DNA from 2 places in the Secundilactobacillus malefermentans genome. Region 1 is predicted to be linked to the other one. Evidence: a T-box and tRNA genes for the amino acid it is inferred to sense, from the RefSeq annotation. Region 1 holds a T-box; the other holds one or more tRNA genes.
The links. The T-box of region 1 lies ahead of ileS (isoleucine--tRNA ligase). A T-box ahead of a tRNA ligase gene usually reads a tRNA of that ligase, here a tRNA-Ile.

Region 1 (5,250 bases):
CCTTAGCAGCTTGTGGTCCCTTAAGGCCATCTACGACGACGCAACTGACGTGTTGTCCCGCTTTAATCTCTCGGTAGCCACTTCCCTCAATCGCTGTGTAGTGGACAAATAGACTGTCATTTCCGGGGATTGAAATGAAGCCAAACCCAGTTTGGGCATTATAACTTTTAACAACTCCTGTAATCATGTCCTTCACTCCTTTATCTTTGATTCATTATGTCACGAAAAAGGACTCAAGACAAAGAAATCCATGTCTTGAGTCCAATTATTAGGCATTTTTATTCTTCGAATCCGTCTTTTGCAGTTTCTGGAAAATCAGCTCTGACTATTGCCGCACATCGTTCACAGAAATGTGGGTAATCTGGATCCTGTCCAACATCCGTTTTAGTTAATCGACAACGGTCACAAACGTCACCTGGAGCCGGCTTAACAGTTAACGAAATTTCATTGTTGAAGTTTTCAGCATCAGCTGGCGCTTCATCAAGATTCTTCACGTTCAGTTCAGAAACCATCAATATTTGACGGACATCTGTATCCAACTCGTCAAATAATCTCTTAGTACCTTCACTGGCGTAAATCGTCAAGCTAGCATCTAGTGACTTACCAATGAGTTTTTGATCTCGTGCCTCTTCTAACACCTTAAGCACGTGACCACGCAATTTCATAAATTGTTCCCAATTTGACTTAACGGTTTCTTCGTTAGACAAATGAGTAGGCTCAGGCATTTCAGAAAGTTGAACGAACGCTTCAGACTCATCCAAGAATTCCCAAATTTCTTCAGTCGTATGCGGCAGAATTGGGGTTAACAATTTGACTAAGGAAACAAGCACTTTATAAAAGACTGTTTGCATTGAGCGTCGAGTCTGGCTGTCCACTGAATCAATATACAAAAGATCTTTTGCAAAATCTAAGTAAAATGCAGATAGGTCAGTAATCACAAAGTTCATCAGCTTCTTATAAATGTTTAGGAAATCAAATTTCTCGTAATCAGCCTCAACTTCTGAAATAAAATCATTCAGCTTAATCAGCATAAATTTGTCTGCAGATTCCAAATCATCGTCTGCGACAGCATTTGTTTTTGGATCAAAGTCCGACGTATTTGCGAGCAAATAACGCAGCGTGTTTCGGAGCTTTTTATATGAATCCGAAATTTTTGCAAATGCATCCATCGATACTCGAACGTCCGCAGATGAATCAACAGAAGAAACCCATAGGCGAATAATCTCTGCACCCATTCGTTTGATAACTTCTGCTGGTGCAATGGTATTTCCAAGTGATTTACTCATTTTATGACCCTGACTATCTAAAGTAAATCCTTGAGAAAGAAGCTTCTTATAAGGCGCTTTACCTGAAAAGGCGACACTCGTAATCAAACTTGAGTTAAACCAGCCTCGGTATTGGTCTGATCCTTCAAGGTATAGGTCTGCTGGATAATCTAAATTATCTCGTTCGGCAAGAACACCTTGATGAGATGAACCTGAGTCAAACCAAACATCCATAATATCGGTTTCTTTAGTGAACTTTCCATTTGGTGAATGATCAGATTTAAAGTTATCAAGGAGTAGATCCTTTGCCTCTCTATCAAACCAAACATCTGATCCATATTGCTCAAATAAGTCAGCTACATGATTAATTGTTTCTGGGGTGATAATAGCCTCCCCATCTTCGCCATAAAAAATTGGAAGCGGAACGCCCCAAACCCGTTGTCGAGAAATAACCCAGTCGCCACGATCTTTAATCATGTTATAAAGGCGACGTTTCCCCCAACCTGGGAAGAATTCAACATCATCGATAGCGCCAAGAATTTCATCCCTGATTTTATCAACTGATGCAAACCATTGAGGTGTAGCTCGGAAAATAACTGGCTTCTTTGTCCGCCAATCAAATGGGTAACTATGTTCATATGGCATATAGTCAAGTAATAAATTTTGTTCTTTGAGCTTATCTAGTGCAATCTGATTAGCATCATCGTAGAAGACCCCTTCAAAATCTTTACCGGCTTCTGCGGTCATGAATCCTTTATCATCCACTGGAACAAGGACATCTAGACCATACTTCATTCCAACTTGCCAGTCATCCATACCAAATCCTGGAGCAGTGTGCACAAGGCCAGTTCCTGCTTCAAGCGTCACAAAATTACCTAACATCGTGACTAACTTACGTTCTGGGTAAAATGGATGTTGACAGAGAACTCGATCTAACTGAGATCCCTTCAACGTTTTGACTGTTTGAATGTCCTTCCAGCCAAATTTTTCAGCTGCCTCTGAAACCAATTCAGTTGCAATCACGAATTGACGTTCATCTTCATCATGTTTAACAACGGAATAATCAAAATTAGCATCAACTGTAATTCCTTCTGAAGCGGGAATTGTCCAAGGGGTCGTCGTCCAAACGACTAAGTAAGTCACCTCGTTATCAAGGATTCCTTTACCGTCAACAACTTTTTCGCCATAAAAAGCAGAAGGTGAAGTTACATCGTGATACTCCACTTCAGCCTCAGCCATTGCTGATTCAGAAGACCATGACCAGAAAACGGGTTTCTTTCCCTTGTAAATTAAACCTTTCTTTGCCATTTCGCCAAATACTCGAATTTCTTGTGCTTCAAATTCTGGCTTTAATGTCAAATAAGGATTGTCCCATTCGCCGGCAACACCAAGCCGCTTAAACTCTTCACGTTGACGGTCTACTTGTTCCAACGCATACTTTCGGCAAAGTTGACGGAATTCAGTAGTCGACATTTTTTTACGGTCGTAACCCATTTTAGTTAATTGTTGCTCAATGGGTAGTCCATGAGTATCCCAGCCAGGAACGTATGGTGCTCGGTAGCCACTCATCGACTTATAACGAACAATAAAGTCTTTTGAAATCTTGTTTAAGGCATGACCCATATGGATATCGCCATTTGCATATGGAGGGCCATCATGAAGAATAAAGGTTGGCTTTCCCTCATTAATTTTTTGTCTCAATTGATAGACGTTATTATCTTCCCACGCCTTTTGACGCTCTACTTCCTTCACGGGCAAATTGCCACGCATCTTAAACTTGGTTTTTCCAAGATTTAAAGTATCTTTTACATGCATGTAACATCCTCCTCATATTTACCGTTAGTTTCATCATCTGAAACGGTGAAATGAACCCACTAGCATTAGTTAGCTCATTTCACCGTTCCAAAGGACACAAAAAGACCTCATCCCAAGGGACGAAGTCTTCGCGGTACCACCCAAATTCAGAATACAAGTATTCTCTTAAAAGTGATAACGGAACTACCGGTTTAATCTATTTCATTCAATTAAACACTCAGAGATGATTAACCATTAATAAATTTCCTATCGACCTTACACCACTCGCCGACTCGCTTTAGGATTTATTAATAATTACTATTCTCTTCAATGTATTATTAACTCATTATTTATTGGAATCTTTAATTGCTTCATCTTTATCCTTAGTTGCTTGTGTATCATCATCAGGAAAAATGACAACAGTTTGCTGATTTTGCTCAGCTGCTACTGGTTGATCAGCATCAATAATTTCGCCTTCACTCGCAGAAGCTTTATCTGAGTCTACGCCAGAATTCTCACTACTGTCAAGTTGATCATCCATTAATTTGCGAATCTCATTATATGAAGTTGGAACTCCTTCTTGTAAGAGGTCATCCCAATCTTTACTCTTAGTAACCTCAAGTTGGCTTTCAAGCATAACTTGTAATCGTTGACGGAAAACGCGCGTACTTTTCTTTAAGTCGTCTGTTTCAACCGCTAGCTGTTGCGCACGCTTTGCCGCTTGATTCAAGGTATCATTTGCCTTATCAGAAGCTTCAGACACAATATCGGATGCTTGTTTTTGAGCTTCCTGGGTGATGATTTCGGCTTCACGCTGAGAATTAGCCCGAACCCGATCAGCTGCTTCCTGTGCCACAATGATAGATTGATTTAAAGAATCTTTCAAATCGTTAAAATACTTTAGTTTTTCCTGACTTGCATCAAGATTTTCAGTCAATTCTTTATTTTCTTTCAGGGTAATTTGGTAATCCTTAATGACCTTATCAAGAAAGTCATTGACCTCATCTATGTTATATCCCCGCATTTTTGTCGAGAATTCTTTATCATGAATATCCATTGGACTAAGTACCATAACTAATTCCTCCCAGTTACCTTTATTTTCTCAAAACAGCCAGTGTAACCCTGGTTTTCTCTTTCTTGGTTTGACCATCTAAACTGATCAACTTGATTCGACCAAAACCTCTGATTGAAACAATGTCAGCGATTGCTAACTCATAATCGGGTTTATTTGATTCAGCCCAATTAACACGAACTTTTCCTGCTTCTACAAGTGCCTTTGATCGATGCCTTGAAAGATGAAAAGCAGTCGCGACAATACTATCTAATCTAATAGATGAAAGTGTTGCCCCCTCCTCTTCCCATTCATTGAGGGGTTCAACTGCTTCGCTATTCTCTTTCGGCGTCAAGTGAACCTTTATTTTACCAATCTGATCAACCTGGTTTTCAAAATACGACGTTATTCCCGTTTCAACGAAAAATTGCCATCTTTCTCCATCCGTAATGATATCCCCAATTACTTCTCTATCAACGCCAATATTGGCTAAAGTTCCCAAAACTTGACTATGATGAAGATCGGCAAATTTCGTTGGATAAATGATTTCAAAAAGTGTCACTTCAAAATCAGTTTTTTTCGGTTCGAAGTACTCGGGATAAATCAAAACTCGATTTAATTCTGCGCCTGGATAACCACCATATGGTTGCATCTTAACGTTATCATTTCCATTCACAATCGTTGTTAGTATAAAAACTTGTCGTGGATTTAAAAAATGTGTTAAGACCGGTCGATACTCTTCACTGGCTTCATTTATTAAGTCGGTTGCTGTCTCAATGAATGCTTCTTCATCCCTTCGAAAGTGCTGTGCCAAATTACTCTCCAAAACGATTCTCCTTTACCGTGGTTATAGATAAATCCCAAAGAACCTGGCAATTAATCGAATTCCATCTTGTACTAAGAACAAGACAATTAAGGCAACAACTGGTGCAAATCCGACCATGCCTATTCGAGCAAAGTTAAACCAGCGTTGAAAAGGTTCAACGATTCGTCCTAAGAATCTACCAAGTGCTGAGCTATAAGCTCCTGGAAACCAGCTTAATAATGCATAAATAACAATCGCCCAGGTGTAAATATTAATTAATTGAATAATTCCAGATAAAATCCAGCCAATAATTTCGATTAATGGTCACTCCCTAC
Region 2 (5,250 bases), 460 kb from region 1:
ATAAATCTATGGCATTCGGAGTTTATCTGAATTCAGTAACCCATGACGGGCCCCTAGTCCAAACAGTGGCTCTACCTCCACGATTCTTTACTCCAAGGCTAGCCCTAAAGCTATTTCGGAGAGAACCAGCTATCTCCAAGTTCGTTTGGAATTTCACCGCTACCCACACCTCATCCCAGCACTTTTCAACGTACACGGGTTCGGCCCTCCAGCGCGTTTTACCGCACCTTCAGCCTGGACATGGGTAGGTCACCTGGTTTCGGGTCTACATCTACATACTGAAACGCCCGTTTCAGACTCGCTTTCGCTACGGCTCCGTCTCTTCGACTTAACCTTGCATGTAAACGTAACTCGCCGGTTCATTCTACAAAAGGCACGCTATCACCCATTAACGGGCTCTAACTAATTGTAGGCACATGGTTTCAGGAACTATTTCACTCCCCTTCCGGGGTGCTTTTCACCTTTCCCTCACGGTACTGGTTTACTATCGGTCACTAGGGAGTATTTAGCCTTGGGAGATGGTCCTCCCGGATTCCGACGGAATTTCACGTGTTCCGCCGTACTCAGGATCCTGAACTGAGGGCTCTCGATTTCGCTTACTGGACTTTCACCATCTGCGGTTAGGCTTCCCAACCTATTCAACTATCGAAAGCTTTGGTAACTCAAATGTTCAGTCCTACAACCCCAACAAGCAAGCTCGTTGGTTTGGGCTGTTCCCCGTTCGCTCGCCGCTACTTAGGGAATCGATTTTTCTTTCTATTCCTGTGGGTACTTAGATGTTTCAGTTCCCCACGTCTGCCGTTACTTGAGTATGTATTCCCCAGGCAACAATCATCGACTAAGATGATTGGGTTTCCCCATTCGGAAATCTCCGGATCAAAGCTTACGTACAGCTCCCCGAAGCATATCGGTGTTAGTCCCGTCCTTCATCGGCTCCTAGTGCCAAGGCATTCACCATGCGCCCTTCATAACTTAACCTAGCTATCACTTCGTGATAACGGTTAATTGAGTATGTTACGCGATATAAACTTGTTTCAAAACTCAAAAAATACGCGGTGTTCTCGGCTTTAATTAATTTATTACAATAAAATTAAAGGAAAAAATTGATATTATCTAGTTTTCAAAGATCAAATTCCTTGACCCATTAGGGTCAATGGAGAATAGCGGGATCGAACCGCTGACCCCCTGCTTGCAAAGCAGGTGCTCTCCCATCTGAGCTAATTCCCCATATTAACATGTTTTCGCATGTCGAGTGGGCCTGAATGGACTCGAACCATCGACCTCACGCTTATCAGGCGTGCGCTCTCACCAACTGAGCTACAGGCCCAAATAGCTGTTCTCACATTTTTGAGAGTAAACCCCTCAAAACTAAACAAAGTTTCGACTTATGTGCAACCTTCCGTATTATCCTTAGAAAGGAGGTGATCCAGCCGCAGGTTCTCCTACGGCTACCTTGTTACGACTTCACCCTAATCATCTGTCCCACCTTAGGCGGCTGGCTCCCGAAGGTTACCGAACCGACTTTGGGTGTTACAAACTCTCATGGTGTGACGGGCGGTGTGTACAAGGCCCGGGAACGTATTCACCGCGGCATGCTGATCCGCGATTACTAGCGATTCCAACTTCGTGTAGGCGAGTTGCAGCCTACAGTCCGAACTGAGAACGGCTTTAAGAGATTAGCTTACCCTCGCGAGTTCGCGACTCGTTGTACCGTCCATTGTAGCACGTGTGTAGCCCAGGTCATAAGGGGCATGATGATTTGACGTCATCCCCACCTTCCTCCGGTTTATCACCGGCAGTCTCACCAGAGTGCCCAACTTAATGCTGGCAACTGATAATAAGGGTTGCGCTCGTTGCGGGACTTAACCCAACATCTCACGACACGAGCTGACGACAACCATGCACCACCTGTCATTCTGTCCCCGAAGGGAACGCCTAATCTCTTAGGTTGGCAGAAGATGTCAAGACCTGGTAAGGTTCTTCGCGTAGCTTCGAATTAAACCACATGCTCCACCGCTTGTGCGGGCCCCCGTCAATTCCTTTGAGTTTCAACCTTGCGGTCGTACTCCCCAGGCGGAATGCTTAATGCGTTAGCTGCAGCACTGAAGGGCGGAAACCCTCCAACACTTAGCATTCATCGTTTACGGCATGGACTACCAGGGTATCTAATCCTGTTCGCTACCCATGCTTTCGAGTCTCAGCGTCAGTTACAGACCAGACAGCCGCCTTCGCCACTGGTGTTCTTCCATATATCTACGCATTTCACCGCTACACATGGAGTTCCACTGTCCTTTTCTGCACTCAAGTTTATCAGTTTCCAATGCACTTCTTCGGTTGAGCCGAAGGCTTTCACATCAGACTTAACAAACCGCCTGCACTCTCTTTACGCCCAATAAATCCGGATAACGCTTGCCACCTACGTATTACCGCGGCTGCTGGCACGTAGTTAGCCGTGGCTTTCTGGTTGGATACCGTCACAACGTGAACAGTTACTCTCACGTTCGTTCTTCTCCAACAACAGAGTTTTACGAGCCGAAACCCTTCTTCACTCACGCGGCGTTGCTCCATCAGACTTTCGTCCATTGTGGAAGATTCCCTACTGCTGCCTCCCGTAGGAGTTTGGGCCGTGTCTCAGTCCCAATGTGGCCGATTACCCTCTCAGGTCGGCTATGCATCATTGCCTTGGTAAACCATTACTCTACCAACTAGCTAATGCACCGCGGGTCTATCCAAAAGTGATAGCCGAAACCATCTTTCAAACGAAAATCATGCGATTTTCGTTGTTATACGGTATTAGCACCTGTTTCCAAATGTTATCCCCTACTTTTGGGCAAGTTACCCACGTGTTACTCACCAGTTCGCCACTCATCCGATGTTAATTATCAGTGCAAGCACTTCAAATCAACGGGATGCGTTCGACTTGCATGTATTAGGCACGCCGCCAGCGTTCATCCTGAGCCAGGATCAAACTCTCATTTTAAAATGATAAGCTTTAGCTCATTATTTGTTTTTGTTGCTTACGAATTGACTTCGTTTGTTACATTTTGGATTCAACCTCGATGGGTTGAATCGCCCTGCACATTTGATTCGTCGAAACTTTGTTCAGTTTTCAAAGATCTACTGTCAACTTTTATATTTCTTACGTGAACAGCTCTAATAGCTTATCATATAGTTCAATATATAGTCAAGCATTTTTTATATTTGTATGTTTATTCATCCGTGTCACAATGTGTGTCGGATTTCCAAACAACGCTATTAAGCTTACCAATTTCCTAAAACTCTGTCAACAACTTTTTTAATAAAAATGGCTGAATATTCAAAATAACATTCATCATGCTGATTCTACGACAAATGCTTAACTCCAGTTTCGACTATTAAGACTTCTCAACGCTTCGGTTTTCCACTTCGGTCTTCTTTCCGAAATTGGTTTAAACCCCGTATGATACGTCCTATTAGTCCAATATACTTTGTGCTTTGCAGCGGCTTCACTATTTTCGGAATCTAAATCTGTGTCTCGTAAAGACAATGATATTTTCCCGGTGTACTCATCAATATCAAGAACCAACGCTTCAACTTCTTGATTAACCTTCAAGTAGTCATGAATATCCTTAACAAAACCTTGATGGCATTCAGAAATATGAATTAGTCCTTGCTTATGCGAACCAATATCAACAAACGCACCATATGGTTGGATTCCGGTAATTTTGCCTTTAACCTTTGATCCAATTTTTAATTTCATATCAAAAACCTCGTAAATACTAATCAACAACAGTTGCTTTATTAATTAAAACTTCTTTAAGTGGCTTATCCATTTCATCAGTTTTGAGCTTGGCAATTTCATCAACAACATCCATCCCAGAAAGAACTTGTCCAAAAACGGTATGACGAAAATCAAGCCATGGCGTTCCACCAGCTTTATAACGATCAACAATTTCTTCTGGGAAACCTGCATCATTCATTTGATCTAGCATCGTATCAGTCATTGCCTTAGATTGAACAATAAAAAACTGACTGCCATTAGAATTAGGTCCAGCGTTAGCCATCGACACAGCACCACGAATATTGTAAAGCTCTTTTGAAAACTCATCTTCAAATGGCTTTCCCCAAGTACTTTCACCGCCCATACCGGTACCAGTTGGATCACCAGTCTGAAGCATAAAGTCACTTATGACACGATGAAAAATAACACCATCATAATAGTCAACTTTTACGAGGGAAATGAAATTTTCAACGGCTTCGGGTGCTTGCTCGGGAAATAGTTGAATCAGAATATCACCCATTGATGTTTGTAACTTAACTTTTGGTCCTTTTGCATTATCTAAATCTAATTGTGGGTACAATCTAAAAACTCCTCTGTCATTATTAATCAAGCCTTATTATTTCATACATGCCCATCCAATTGCAATGACATAATCCGGAATCAGTAAAGAATTCATAAAATTGTGTCTGATATTAAATATAATATGTCTAATTTGATACAATGAATCAATTAAGTATTTACGAAAGGAATCGACATGGCAACACTAATAGACTTTATTCTTCACATTGATGCTCACCTGGTCAATATTGTTAACACTTTTGGCAATTGGACCTACATCATTTTATTCGTTATTATTTTTGTGGAAACCGGCGCAGTTATTCTCCCCTTCCTTCCAGGTGATTCTCTTCTATTTGCAGCAGCGGCTTTATCAGCAAATCCTACTTATAAATTGGATATTGGCTTATTTATCGGTTTGTTCCTGATTGCTGCCGCAGTTGGAGATTCCTTGAACTATTTTCTTGGATCAAAGGCTTCAATTATTCTTCAACGGTACCCTTGGTTCAAAAAATTCATCAAGGAAGACCAGCTACATGATGCACAGTCATTTTTTGATAAACACGGAATCATTGGCATCTTTTTAGCAAGATTTATGCCAATTATCCGTACATTTGCTCCCTTCATTGCCGGCGGTTCAGGGTTCACATACCGTCACTTCGTTAAGTATAATTTGTCAGCAGTTTTTACGTGGGTGATTTTATTTTGTGGTACCGGCTACTTCTTTGGAAATATCAGTTTCGTAAAAGATCATTTTTCCATGGTCGTTATCGGAATCATCCTTGTTTCACTCGTTCCAGCAGTTTACACTTTCGTTAAAGGTAAGTTGAATTCTGCAGCACAAACTAAGTAAGCAAAAAGGCCTCTACTGAATTTAATCAGCAGAAGCCTTTTTTATTTGCCTTCGAATGGCTATCAAAATAATCAATAATTCA

Region 2: it encodes a tRNA-Ile, which carries the amino acid that the T-box ahead of ileS (isoleucine--tRNA ligase) is inferred to sense. The anticodon was not compared.

The regions. Positions count from the first base shown of each region.
Region 1 covers NZ_CP042371.1:201,800-207,049, forward strand. The annotation lists gene FGL90_RS00995 (cold-shock protein) at 1-187, opposite strand, end outside; gene ileS (isoleucine--tRNA ligase) at 279-3,080, opposite strand; T-box leader at 3,193-3,399, opposite strand; gene FGL90_RS01005 (DivIVA domain-containing protein) at 3,406-4,131, opposite strand; gene FGL90_RS01010 (YlmH family RNA-binding protein) at 4,154-4,936, opposite strand; gene FGL90_RS01015 (YggT family protein) at 4,958-5,227, opposite strand.
Region 2 covers NZ_CP042371.1:1,767,064-1,772,313, reverse strand. The annotation lists rRNA gene FGL90_RS08665 (23S ribosomal RNA) at 1-978, opposite strand, end outside; tRNA gene FGL90_RS08660 (tRNA-Ala) at 1,155-1,227, opposite strand; tRNA gene FGL90_RS08655 (tRNA-Ile) at 1,254-1,327, opposite strand; rRNA gene FGL90_RS08650 (16S ribosomal RNA) at 1,415-2,980, opposite strand; gene FGL90_RS08645 (CvfD/Ygs/GSP13 family RNA-binding post-transcriptional regulator) at 3,356-3,739, opposite strand; gene FGL90_RS08640 (peptidylprolyl isomerase) at 3,759-4,280, opposite strand; gene FGL90_RS08635 (VTT domain-containing protein) at 4,515-5,168, shown strand; gene FGL90_RS08630 (TIGR01906 family membrane protein) at 5,190-5,250, opposite strand, start outside.